2 regions of the Dyella sp. SYSU CM1112 genome follow, and region 1 is predicted to be linked to the other one. Evidence: predicted binding sites of a transcription regulator. Region 1 holds the regulator's gene; the other holds the start of a gene.
What was found. Region 1 encodes FliA, which starts transcription of late flagellar genes. Its sites were predicted from a motif close to TAAAGTTTNNCNNNCNNNGGCCGATAA; they were not measured.
Positions count from the first base shown of each region.

Region 1 (6,682 bases):
CAGGGGAGGGTTGGGGTGGGGTTGCACGAGCTTGCTGCAAGGTTGACGCCGCCGCTTCCCGAGCATCACGCGAGACAGGGAATTGTTTATGGTCAGTCCTTGGCTTGCGGCTCACCCACACGCTGGTACGCGACCTGGCTCCCGCAAGCGGAGAGGTGGTCAGTTGCAGCAGCGGACGACCAGGCATCCCCAGCATGCTCAGAACCCAAACTCGCTCAGCAGACGGTCCACTTCGTCCTGGCTGGAAACTTTCGCCACTTCTACCGGCGCTTCGCGTCCGGCCAGCGCACCGGTCAGGCGCACGAGTTCCAGCAATGACGATTCCACGCTTTCGATAAAGCTCACGACCTTCTTCACGCGCTGGCCGGCGAGGTCTTGCCACGACTGCACCAGCACCATGTCATTGAGGCCTTCGCAGCACGCACTGGCAAACACCTTGGCCTGGCGCGCCAGCACGGCAGCCGGATCGGTTTCGCCGCTGTTGAAATCCAGCACGGCGGTAGCGTTATTCGACAGTGCCTCGGCTTCCGGGCGGATGCGGTCGACGAAATCCAGGCTGCGGTGGGCGGCCTGCGCGCTCATTTCCAGCACTTCACCCAGATAGTTGCGCGCATCGACCATGCTGTCCGGCACGCCTTCGTTGGCAAGGTCGCTGCCCAGTCGGCAAACGGCACCGTGCAGGTCGCGGGCAAGCACGCCCAGGGCGCGGAACAGATGCTGTTCGCGCTGGCGCACCATCGTATCCAGCGCCTGTTCGAACGTTGCGCCGTCCTTGCTGTTGAGCAGATCAAGCACTTCAGGAGGCAAGCCGTCGTTCAATGCGGCGATCGCGTTTGCATTCATGCGGAAGCTCCACTGGCTGCCAGGCGCTCGAAAATCTTGTCCAGCTTTTCCTTCAGCGTGATCGCGGTGAAAGGCTTGACGATGTAGCCGTTCACGCCGGCCTGGGCGGCGGCAATGATCTGCTCGCGGTTGTTCTCGGCGGTCACCATCAGCACCGGCAGGCCCTTCAGCTTGGGTTCGGCGCGAATCGCCTGCAGCAGCTCGATACCGGTCATGTTGGGCATGTTCCAGTCGGTCACGACCATGTCGAAGGTGTTGGCCTTCAACATCGCCATCGCGTTATGGCCGTCGTCCGCTTCCTGGATCAACGGGTTGCTGAAGCCGAGTTCGACCAGCAGGTTGCGAACGATGCGCCGCATGGTGGAGAAATCGTCTACCACCAGAATTTTCATGTTCTTGTCCAAACACGTTCTCCAAAAACGTTTGAAGCGAGGGGGAGGAGCCGGGAAACGAGTGAGCGCCGCGGACCGGTGGTAGTTGCCTGTCTTCCCTCGGAAGAAGGTTCCGCAGGAAATGCGACCGGCTGAGCCTTGACGCGCTGGCCGTACCGTCATCCCCTGGCGAAGCCCTCTCCCGAAGAAAGGGAACCGCACCCATCGGCGCAAACGGGTGATTTGCGCTGATTGTCGAAACGCTCGTTACCTGCTCCTTATCGATTCACTCGTGATTGCTAACCGCGCCACTGGCCCATGCGCGCACGCAACCTGATCAGGGCCTGGCCATGGATCTGGCACACGCGCGATTCGGTCACGCCGAGCACCATGCCAATCTCCTTCAGGTTCAGCTCCTGCTCGTAGTACAGGGACATCACCAGTTGCTCGCGCTTGGGCAGCGTGCTGATCGCTTCCGCCAATGCTCCGCGCAGGCCGTCCTGCTCGAAGCTGTCCTGCGGACCGAGACTGTCGTTGTCGGCTACGTCCAGCGCGCTGGCATCGCCGCCTTCGCCGTCATCGGGCGCGGTCAGGCTGAGCAAGCGCGCGCTGGTCGCATCGGCCAGCACCTGGTGATATTCCTCGGCACTGATGCCGAGTCGCTTCATCACCTCGGCGCTTTCCGCATCCGCGCCGGTCTCGTTTTCAATCTGCCGCACCACTTCAGCGACTTCACGCACCTTGCGATGCACGGAACGGGGGGTCCAGTCCGTGCGCCGCAATTCGTCCAGCATCGCGCCGCGTATGCGGATACCCGCATACGTCTCGAAGCTGGCCGCGCGATCAGTCGTAAAGTTTCGCGCCGCTTCCAGCAAACCGATCATGCCCGCCTGCACCAAATCTCCTACGTCGACGCTCGGAGGCAGACGACCCATCAAGTGGTAAGCGATACGCCGCACGAGCGGCGCATGCTTGCGCACCAGTTGGTCCGCATCTTCGCGTTGTAGCTGCAGATATTCCGAAGCCACGTTCATCTCACCACCCCGCAGCCGGCGCGCTCTGGCCGCTGAAAAAGGCAATTCGGCCGAGATCCGGGTACGCGGGTTTTTCCCATGTATCGACCGCACCTGCCAATTGCTTGAATCCGATCGCAGCACGGCTGGATGGCCACAAATCGACCACCGCACCTTGCCGACGGATCGCCTGCCGCAGCCATTCGTCCTGCGGCACCATACCCATGTAATCCAGCGCGACATCCAGGAAGCGTCCGCAGACACGCGCCAGCTTTTCGTACAGTTTCCTTGCGTCGCCCGCCTGCCGGACCATGTTGGCGACAATGTGGAAGCGGCGCACGCCGAAGTCATGCGCCAGGATCTTGATCAAGGCGTAGGCGTCCGTGAGCGAGGCCAGTTCGTCGCACACCACCATCACCACGTCGTCGGACGCCGCAGCGAACATCGCTACGTTGTCGGCCACGCCGGCAGCGGTATCGACGATCAGGAATTCCGGCGGCTGGATCAGCTCGTCGAAAGCACGGATCACCGCGGCATGCTCACCATTGCCCATCTTGGCCAGCCGGCGCACGCCCGATCCGCCCGGAATCACTTTCAGGCCGTGCTGTGCCGGAATGATCAGGTCCTGCAGTGCGCAGAGGCCCTCCAGCAAATGCCCCACGTGACGCGCCGGATTCAGGCCGAGCTGCACATCCACGTTGGCAACGCCCATGTCGGCATCCAGCAACATCACGTCACGTCCGCCCATGGCCAAGGCCATCGCCAGATTGACCGCCACCGTGGTCTTGCCGACACCGCCTTTACCGCCGGCGACGGCAATAGTGCGCGTCGTGCGGGAGCGTGACACCACCGGCCGCAGACTGGCCGCCTGATGAAAAACGTCCATTTCCTCGCGATCCCCGCGCACAGTGGAAAAAAGATTCTGCAAGCCTGCTGCCTGGTTCACTTGCAATGCCTCATTCATGCGATGCCGCCTTTCTTGTCCCTTCCCCCGCACGCAGAGGCGGAACGCAAGCCATGCAACTGGAGTTCTTGGCACTTATCGATTTCATAGACCCGCCACCGCCATGCCGAAGCGCTCGGCCATATCCAGATCGTCGCTCGCCGGCCCCAGCCTTCGCTGCTGCTGCGCTGCGCGGCACACCAGCACGCGCGCGTCGGCGGCGCTGATGTCTTCGGGAACGCGTTGTCCGTCAGTGGTGCAATCGAGCGGAAGGCGATGGCGAATCAGCACCGACAGCAGGCCGCCGAGGCTTGGCGCCTCGTCGAGCTTGGTGGCAATGCACACGCTCGGCTGCAATGACAGGTACGCGCGTACCGATTCTTCAAGCGCGGAGGATTGTGCGTTCGCGGCCAACACCAGGCAGGCGCGCAGCTTGGCGACTCCGCGCGTGCTTGCTTCACGCAATACATCCATCTGCTGCTGCAGGCGCGGATCGTTGCCGGAAACGCCAGCGGTATCGACCAGCACCGTGTGGTGCTCGCGCAGCAGATGCAGCGTTTGCGCGAGACCGGCCGCGTCGTACGCGGGATACACGCGCACGCCGAGCAGGCGGCCGTAATGTTCCAGCTGCGCGGCTGCGCCGATGCGATAGTGATCGGTGCTCACCAATGCCACTTGCTGCGGGCCGTGATGCATCACCGCGCAAGCGGCCAGTTTGGCGATCGTGGTGGTCTTGCCGACGCCGGTGGGACCGACCAGCGCCGTTACCCCACACACATCCGCCAGGCCACGGCCACTCACCTTCAGGCTGCGGCTCAGCAGGCCGAGCGGCAAGTAGCGCGCCTGATCCGCATTGATGTCTTCCGGCAGTTCGTCGATCAGTTGCCGCGCCACATCGGAATCGATGCCCAGCCGCGACATGTCACGCAACACGCGCGCACGCATCGGACTGCGGCGTTCCATATCGTTCCAGGCCAGGCTGGATAATTGCTGCTCCAGCAACTGCCGCAGGCCGCCGAGTTCGGTACGCATGCGCGCGGCTTCCAACGCCTGCTGTTCCATCACCGGCTGCAGCGACGCGATCTCGCTTGCAGGCATGGGTGGTGGCGGCGGCGTGGCAGCGCGCGTTTCCCGCACCGGTTCTTTTACCGGCGGCTTGGCGACTTCCCTGGCGCGCTCCTTCGGCGTTTCTTTCATGGGCGCCTTGGCGACGTCTTTCACCGGCGGCTGCATCGGCGCCGGCGCAGGAGCCGCCGTGGGCGCATTGATACGTGCCGCTTCGCGCATCAGCGCTTCGTCGTAATCGACAGCCGCGATGATCTCGATGCCTTCCTCAAGCCGGCGGGTGGAGAGAATCACCGCATCGGCGCCCTGCTCGGCGCGCACATCGCGCATTGCCTGGCGCATGTCAGCTGCGATGAAGCGTTTGATCTTCATGGGGTGCTCCTGTGATCGACACCGGATGCCACGTGCAGCTGCTTTTTGTTCACGCTATCAATGGTCATCCGATATCCCTCACTGCCGCCTTGCCTTGTCGCTGTTCGTGTTTGATTCACGGCGTGCCATCCGTGGCCCGCGCGCTGCCGGCGTTGCCGTCAGCGCCCAATCGCCTGCACCAATCGCACACGACGGTTGTCCGGTACTTCGTTGTAAGCCAGTACATGCAGGTTCTGGGCCACGTGGCGGGTAAAGCGCGAGAGCCACGGACGCAGTTGCGGCTGTACCAACATCACCGCCGGTTCGCCGTTTGCCTCCTGCCGCCGCGCCGCTTCAGCGACGCTTTGCTGCAGGCGGTCGGCAAGCCCCGGCTCGACGGCCGCACCTGCTGCACCACTGCTTGAAAGAGATCCGAGCAAGATCTGTTCCAGCTCAGGCGCCAGCGTCAGAACCGGGATTTCCGTGCCCAGACCGGCAATTTCCTGGACGATCTGGCGGCCCAGCGCCACACGCACATGGGCCGTCAAAGCGCCGGGATCCTGACTCTGCCCCGCGTGCTCCGCCAAAGACTCGACGATGGTGCGCATATTGCGGATCGGCACCCGCTCGGCCAGCAGGTTTTGCAGCACCTTCACCACCACGCCCAGCGAAAGGCGCTTGGGCACCAGGTCTTCCACCAGCTTGGGCGCGCTCTGCGAGAGGCGGTCCAGCAGCTGTTGCACGTCCTGATGACCCAGCAGCTCATGGGCATGGTTCTGCAAGATATGCGAGAGATGCGTGGCGATCACCGTCGCCGGGTCGACCACGGTGTAACCGAGCGCCTGCGCATGATCGCGCTGGCTGTTCTCGATCCACACGGCCTCCAATCCAAAGGCAGGATCGCGCGTCGCCACGCCCTGCAAGGTGCCGTGCACGCGACCGGGATTGATCGCCAGATGACGCTCGGTATAAACCTCCGCCTCGCCCATCGGCACCCCCATCAGCGAAATGCGGTACGTGTTGGGACCCAGATCGAGGTTGTCGCGGATATGCACCGGCGCGACCAGGAAGCCCAGCTCCTGCGAGAGCTTGCGACGCACGGATTTGATGCGCGCCATCAGCTCGCCGCCCTGGTTTTTATCCACCAGGGGGATCAGGCGATAACCCACTTCCAGGCCAACCGGGTCGACGCTGGCCACGTCTTCCCAACCCAGCTCCAGGCGCTCGGCCGATGCCGGCGCCGGCAACGCCTCGGCAGATGCCTTGGCTTGCCGCTCTTTCGTCTCTTTCTCGCGCCGGATCATCAGCCAGGCGGAACCGCCGCACACCGCGCCCAACAGCAGGAACGCGATGTTCGGCATGCCTGGGATCATGCCCATCACCACCAGCACCACGCCGGCCACGGCCAGTGCACGCGGCTGCGCAAACACTTGCCCGACCACCTGCTTGCCCATGTCCTGCGACTTGGACACGCGCGTAACGATCACCGCCGTAGCGATCGACAACATCAGCGCCGGCACCTGCGCAACCAGACCATCGCCGATCGTCAGCAAGGTGTACGTGCGCGCCGCTTCGGCGGCGGAAAGGCCATGCTGCAACATGCCGACGAAAAAGCCGCCGATGATGTTGATGAAAAGAATCAGGATGCCGGCGGTGGCGTCGCCGCGCACGAATTTCGAAGCACCGTCCATCGAACCGTAGAAATCCGCTTCCTCGCGCACTTCCTGGCGGCGTTCGCGCGCCTGTTCCTGCGTAAGCAGGCCGGCATTGAGGTCGGCGTCGATCGCCATCTGCTTGCCCGGCATCGAATCCAGGGTGAAGCGTGCGGTCACTTCCGACACGCGCGTGGCGCCCTTGGTTACCACCACGAAGTTGATGATGGTGAGGATGCCGAACACCACCAGGCCAACCGCGAAATTGCCGCCGATCACGAACTCGCCGAAGGCTTCGATCACCTTGCCCGCCGCACCGGCGCCATCATGGCCGTGCAACAGGATCACGCGACTGGATGCGATGTTCAGCGCCAGCCGCAGCAAGGTGCCCAGCAGTACCACCGTGGGAAACGCCGCGAATTCCAGCGGCCGCATCACATAGAC
Region 1 is NZ_JBZEGI010000003.1:329,219-335,900, forward strand. It holds gene AC4HNJ_RS07160 (protein phosphatase CheZ) at 199-843, opposite strand; gene cheY (chemotaxis response regulator CheY) at 840-1,247, opposite strand; gene AC4HNJ_RS07170 (RNA polymerase sigma factor FliA) at 1,514-2,248, opposite strand; gene AC4HNJ_RS07175 (MinD/ParA family ATP-binding protein) at 2,250-3,191, opposite strand; gene flhF (flagellar biosynthesis GTPase FlhF) at 3,276-4,607, opposite strand; gene flhA (flagellar biosynthesis protein FlhA) at 4,766-6,682, opposite strand, start outside.

Region 2 (6,682 bases), on a different contig from region 1:
CTGGACGTGACCGTGCCGTTGCTGCCGCGAGAACGGCCGCGCTACCTGATGGGGGTGGGGCGGCCGGAAGATATTGTGGAGGCGGTTCGGCGTGGTATCGACATGTTCGATTGCGTGATGCCTACCCGCAATGCGCGTAATGGCTTTCTGTTCACCTCCCATGGCACCTTGCGCATCCGCAACGCCAAGTACGCCACCGACACACGGGTGATCGAAGAAGGATGTGCCTGTTATGCCTGCAACCAGGGCTTTAGCCGCGCCTATCTGCGCCATCTCGACCGCTGCAACGAAATCCTCGGCAGCCAGCTTGCCACCATTCACAACCTGCATCATTACCAACAGTTGATGGCCGGCCTGCGTGAGGCGATTGCCGCGGGCAAGCTGGACGATTTCGTAGGCGAGTTCTACGCCCGGCGGCAAGGGACAACCGAATAGCTGCCTGTGCCAGAACATGAAGGGGCCGGGCGAGAGGGTGCCCCTGTCCGCGAACTTTTGAGCGGATTCAAGGACAAACCCAAAAACTTGCGGTGTCGGCCCCGGTTCACATCTTTTGCCATAGGTAAAAGGTGCGAACGCAAAGAGCCGTCACTCATGGCATAATCCGGGGTCTTTTATTGGGCGAGCGGCGAAAATTCCAGTCGCAGCCATAACTTGCGGGACTAGCTGATGAATCTTCCGACGACTTTCGTGCTGGCGCAGGCCGCGCCAGGCGCAACGGCCAATGGCGGCCTTTCCATGATCATCATGATGATCGTGCTGTTCGGCCTGATGTATTTCATGATGATCCGCCCGCAGATGAAACGGCAGAAGGAGCACCGCCAACTGGTGTCCGGTCTGGCGAAGGGTGATGAAGTGGTGAGCAACGGCGGCATCGCCGGCCGGGTCGAGGATGTGGGTGAGACCTTCATCACGGTGGAGATCGCGCCGAACGTAAAGATCAAGCTGCAGAAGAGCGCGGTCCAACAGGTGTTGCCGAAGGGCACGCTCAAGTCGTCCTGACAGGTTCGTCTCGCAACCGGTTTCCACCTTTATTTATGAGTTCACGCTACCCCGCGGCCAGCGCCGCGGTTCATATGGATGCAAGGCATGAGTGATTTTCCACGCTGGAGATACTTCCTGGTCGCCATCGTACTGGTGCTGGGCATCCTGTACGCGTTGCCGAACGTCTATGTGCCGCTGCAAGCGGTACAGGTTTCGGCCAGCCAGAACGCTGCCATCGATTCGTCGGTGCAGCAGAAGATCGTTGACGCGCTAAAGGCGGCGAAGATTCCCTACGTCAATGAAAGTCTCAAGCACGATACGAGTCGTGGCGACTACGTCGTGATGGGCTTCGCCAATGGCGATCTGCAGAAGAGTGCCGCGGATGCGCTGAAGGCTGCGCTGGGCGACAAGTACACCGTGGCCTTCAATCTTGAATCGACCGTGCCGCATTGGCTCGCCGCCATCGGTGGCCGGGCCATGCCGCTCGGCCTGGATTTGCAAGGCGGTGTGCGCTTCCTGATGGCGGTCGACCAGAACGACATCGTCGACCGGCAGGAAAATCGTTATACGCAGGACATCACTGCCTTGCTGAAGGAGAAGAAGATCTCGTTCATCTCCGTCGCGCGCAATCCTACGCGCGGACAGGGTGTGAGCGTGGTGCTGGGCTCCGCTGCCGAGCGCTCGGCAGCCAGTGAGGCGATCGCCAGTGAATTTCCTGACCTGATGGTGACGGATGGCACCCATACTGCCGACCGTTTCGTGCTTAATGCCGTGATCAAGCCGGACAAGCTGCACGATCTGCAGGTCAATGCGATCCGCCAGAACGTTGCCACGCTGAGCAACCGTATCAATGCGCTGGGCGTGTCTGAGCCGGTGATCCAGCAACAGGGGGAGGATCACATCTCGGTGGAACTGGCGGGCGTACAGGATCCGGCCGAAGCCAAGAAGGTGATCGGTGCAACGGCCACGCTGGAATATGTGGCGGGTCTGGGCGATGCACGCGACCCCGCCGTGCAGGATGCAGCGAGGACGGGCAATATTCCACCGGATGCGCATCTCTATTACGGTACGCATGGCGAGCCCTACCTGGTCAGCAAGAACATCATCGCAAGCGGTGATGAGTTGATCGATGCCTCGTCCGGCAACGATCCGCAGTCCGGTTCGCCAATGGTCAGCGTGACGCTGAACTCGGCCGGCGCGGCCAAGATGCTTGATTTCACGCGCGACAATGTTGGCAAGCCGATGGCCGTGGTATACGTGGAAAGCACGACGGACACCAAGGTCGTGGACGGCAAGGAAGTCCGCACGCCCAAGACCACGTATACGGTGATCAACTACGCCACCATCCAAGGCGTGTTCAGTAACAAATTCCAGACCACCGGCTTGGCCAGCTCCAAGGCCGCCTCGGAACTGGCGCTGATGTTGAAGGGCGGTTCGCTGGCCGCGCGCATGGATATCGTGCAGGAAGGTGTGATCGGTCCGAGCCTGGGGCAGGACAACATCAAGAAAGGCCTCAACGCGGTCTTGCTGGGGCTGGGCCTGGTGCTGGTGGCGGCGGCGATCTACTACAAGCTGTTTGGCTTGGTCGCCGACGTCGCGCTGTTCTTCAACCTGGTGATCCTGGTGGCGGTGATGTCGATGATCGGCGTCACGCTGACCATGCCTGGCATCGCCGGTATCGTGCTGACCCTCGGCATGGCCATCGACGCCAACGTGCTGATCTGCGAACGCGTGCGCGAGGAATTGCGTAATGGATCGACGCCATTGGCGGCGATCCGCTCCGGCTATGAAAAGGCCTGGGCCACCATTCTCGATGCCAACGTCACCCATCTTATCGCCGCGCTGGCGCTGACCACGATGGGCTCGGGCCCGATCAAAGGGTTCGGCGTCACGCTATTGATCGGTATCCTCACGTCGATGTTCACCTCGGTGACGGTTACCCACGCGATCACCGCGCTTATCCATGGCGGCCGCAAGCTCAAGACGCTGTCGGTGTAATCGGAGGCGACCATGGAAATTTTCAATCACAACGCTAACGTCCACTTCCTGGGACTTCGCAAAGCCAGCATCGGTCTCGCGATCGTGCTGATGATCGCCTCGATTGCCCTGCTTGCCACGCGTAGCTTGAACTATGGCCTGGATTTCACGGGCGGCGTGGAAGTGGAGGTGACCTATGACAAGGCGGTTTCGGTCGAAGACGCGCGCAGCGCGCTGGAAAAGGGCGGCATCGATAACGCGGTCGTGCAGAGCGTGGGCGGTACGCGCCAGGTGTCCATTCGCTTCCAGCCGAAGGACGATAAGCATTACGTCCAGCAGGAAGACAAGTCGCCCAACCTCGATCTGATTTCCAATGATGTGGCCAAGGCGCTGCAGGCCTCGCGGCCGGATGCCAAGATCGCCAGCAAGAACTACGTGGGTCCCCAGGTGGGTGAGCAGTTGCGCAGCGACGGCATCACGGCGGCGATCTTCGTGATCATCGGTATCGGTGTCTATCTGTGGATCCGCTTCGAGCGTCGCTTTGCCATCGCCGCGCTCGTTACCGAAGTGCATGACGTGCTGGTGACGTTGGGCGTGATCTCCCTGGTGCAGCGTGAGTTTGACCTTACCGTGCTGGCTTCCGTGCTGGCGGTAATCGGCTATTCCATCAACGACAAGGTGGTGGTGTTCGATCGTATCCGCGAGTTGTTCCGCTCCTCACGCAAGGCGGAGCCGGAAGAAATCCTCAACCGTTCGATCAATAGCACGCTGTCGCGAACCATCATCACCTCGCTGTTCACCAGTATTGCGATGGCCGCGCTGTATTTCTTCGGTGGTCCGTCAGTGCATGGCTTTGCCATCACCATGCTGATCGGTATTCTGATCGGCACCTTGTCCTCGATCTTCGTGGCCAGTCCGATCCTGCTGTGGCTGGGTGTTTCCAAGAAGGACCTGATGCCGGTCACACGCGAAAACCCGGAGTTGGCGCGTCGTCCTTGAGTCGATATTCTTATTGGTGCAAAACGGCCCGGTTCTCCGGGCCGTTTTTGTTTATGGCATGCCATGCATGTCGCCACGCCGACGTTGATGTGACGCAGCGTGTCACTCGATGACACGTTGCGCGTTTGATTCATATCAATAGGTGCCGAATTTTTACATCTCAATTTCGTGAGCGGCTGGTCGATAAGCTGAACAGGACATCATGTCCTGGATGGAGTCCTCATGCTCGTTCTGATCGGTTCACTCCTGGTGATTTTTTGCGTACTGGGCGGATACGTGCTTTCGCACGGGCACATTCTTGCGCTGTGGCAGCCTTATGAATTGATGATCATCCTGGGCGGATCGGTGGGCGCCTTTCTATCGGCCAACCCCTCGAAGATCGTCAAGGACGCATTGCGCAATATTGCGGAATTATTCAAGGGACCCAAGTATCGGCGACAGGACTACGTCGACCTGCTCGCCTTGCTATACGACCTTTTCGGCGTCATGCGCAAACAGGGTTTGCTCGGACTCGAATCGCATATCGAAGAACCGCAGGCGAGTTCGGTATTCAGCGCTTATCCGCGACTCATGAAACAGCACGAGCTGATCGAGTTCATTACCGATTGCTTGCGCTTGATGGTGGGTGGCGACATGAATCCGCATGAGCTGGAACAGTTGCTGGAAGTAGAGCTGGAAACCCATCAACACGAAGCGGAGGCTCCCGCGATGGCCGTCTTGAAGATGGCCGACGCGCTTCCTGGCTTTGGCATCGTGGCTGCCGTGCTTGGCATCGTGACCACCATGTCACAGTTAGGCGGCGATACGTCGCTGATTGGTGAGCATATTGCCGGTGCCCTGGTGGGGACCTTCCTGGGCATTCTGCTTTGCTATGGCTTCATTGGTCCGCTGGGTGCGGCGATGGAGAGCCGCGTGCATGAAGATGGGCGCGCATTTGAATGCGTAAAGGTGGCATTGCTGGCCAGTCTGCGTGGATATAACCCGAAGGTTGCCGTGGAGTTCGCGCGCAAGACCTTATCGCCACAGACGCGGCCGAATTTTCAGGATCTTGAAGATCATCTCAAAGACACAGCGCGCGCCGGGGCGCCCGCGTGAGTGCTCAAGAACAAGAGATGCTGGTGGTCGTGCGTCGCGCGCGACGCCGAAACCGTGGCCATCATGGTGGAGCATGGAAAGTGGCGTACGCCGACTTTGTCACCGCCATGATGGCGTTCTTCCTGGTGATGTGGCTGCTTGGCATGGGTACACGCCAGCAGCGTGCGGCGATTGCCGAATACTTCAAGAACCCGAGCATGACACCTGGTACCGCGACGGTAGCGCCGCCTGGAAAGATGGGCCCGGGAGGCGCCAGCGACAGCATGATCAAATTGGGCGGCGCGATGGATATATCGCATGGCCAGGGCAAGGATCGTCGCGCTGCTTCGTCGCCGAGCACGCAAAATGTCGAAAAGCTGGCGCGCGAGCAGGAGAAGGAACGTCTGGAAAACTTGATGCAGCAGTTGCACGCTGCCATTGAAAAGAGCCAGGCGCTGGAGCCTTTCAAGGATCAATTGTTGCTCGATATCACGCCTGAAGGATTGCGCATCCAGATCGTGGATAAGCAGAACCGGCCAATGTTCGATACGGGTAGCGCAACACTCAAGCCCTATACGATAGCTATCTTGCATGAGCTGGCGGGATTCATTGCACAGGCGCCGAACAAAGTCAGCATTTCGGGGCATACGGACGATGCGCCGTATAGCGATGCCAGCGACTATAGCAACTGGGAGTTGTCAGCCGACCGCGCGAACGCGGCCCGTCGCGCTTTGCTGGCCGGCGGTCTGCCTGAAGACAAGGTTGCGCGTGTGGTGGGATTGGCAGCGTCAGTGCCTTTCGACAAGGCGAACCCCAGCGACCCCATCAATCGGCGCATCAGTATCATCATGATGACCAAGCAGGCGCAGGATGCGGCCATGTCGCAAGAGATGGCAGACAATGCACCCGTGATACAGCCGGCGGCTTCCTCTGTGCATGAGTGAAAGACGACGGTCGTGCTTGACCGCCATGGCATATCTTCGCTCGCATGATGCTGTATTGAGGCACGCGTGGCTCGTGTGCCGCCATGCGCGCGCTCGCAGGCATGATGCGGGGATGGGCGCGGGAGGACGAGGCGTGAAGCCTTAAACTGATCGACTTAGATTTGCACATTCAATGCAGCAAGTCGCTCCGGTGTGCCAACATCCGTCCAAGCCCCTGTGTGGTGGCTTCCACGCAACGCACCTTGCGCCATCGCTGCTTCTAGCAATGGCCTGATTTTGAAGCGTGGTGGCTCTGCGTCCGCGCCGTCGTCATCACCGACTGCAGTGCGCCAACCGTCCAGAAACGCACGGCGGTACACGCCGATGCCGCTGTAGGTGAGTCGGTTCCCACCTTCGTGGTGAAGCTTGCCGTTTTCATCCAGCGCAAAATCACCTTGAGGGTGATGAGGCGGGTTGTTCACCATCAGCAAATGGGCTGTACCTTCAGGTTCGAACGGTAATGCACCAAAGTCGGCGTCCGTCCATACGTCACCGCTGACAACGATAAACGGCTCCGGGCCCAACTGTGGCAAGGCGTTGAGCATGCCGCCTCCGGTTTCCAGCGGCGTGGGCCCTTCGTAGACGTAGCGGATGCGCACGCCCCAGCGTGATCCGTCACCGAGTGTTTCCGGAAATTGTTCGGCCAGGTGTGATGTGTTGATCACGAC
Region 2 is NZ_JBZEGI010000010.1:113,565-120,246, reverse strand. It holds gene tgt (tRNA guanosine(34) transglycosylase Tgt) at 1-435, shown strand, start outside; gene yajC (preprotein translocase subunit YajC) at 667-999, shown strand; gene secD (protein translocase subunit SecD) at 1,087-2,979, shown strand; gene secF (protein translocase subunit SecF) at 2,992-3,957, shown strand; gene motA (flagellar motor stator protein MotA) at 4,180-5,052, shown strand; partial or broken gene motB (flagellar motor protein MotB) at 5,070-5,915, shown strand; gene murU (N-acetylmuramate alpha-1-phosphate uridylyltransferase MurU) at 6,131-6,682, opposite strand, start outside.
Region 2: a site for FliA is predicted at 4,118-4,144, ahead of motA (flagellar motor stator protein MotA). Genes of this name have one in related genera too.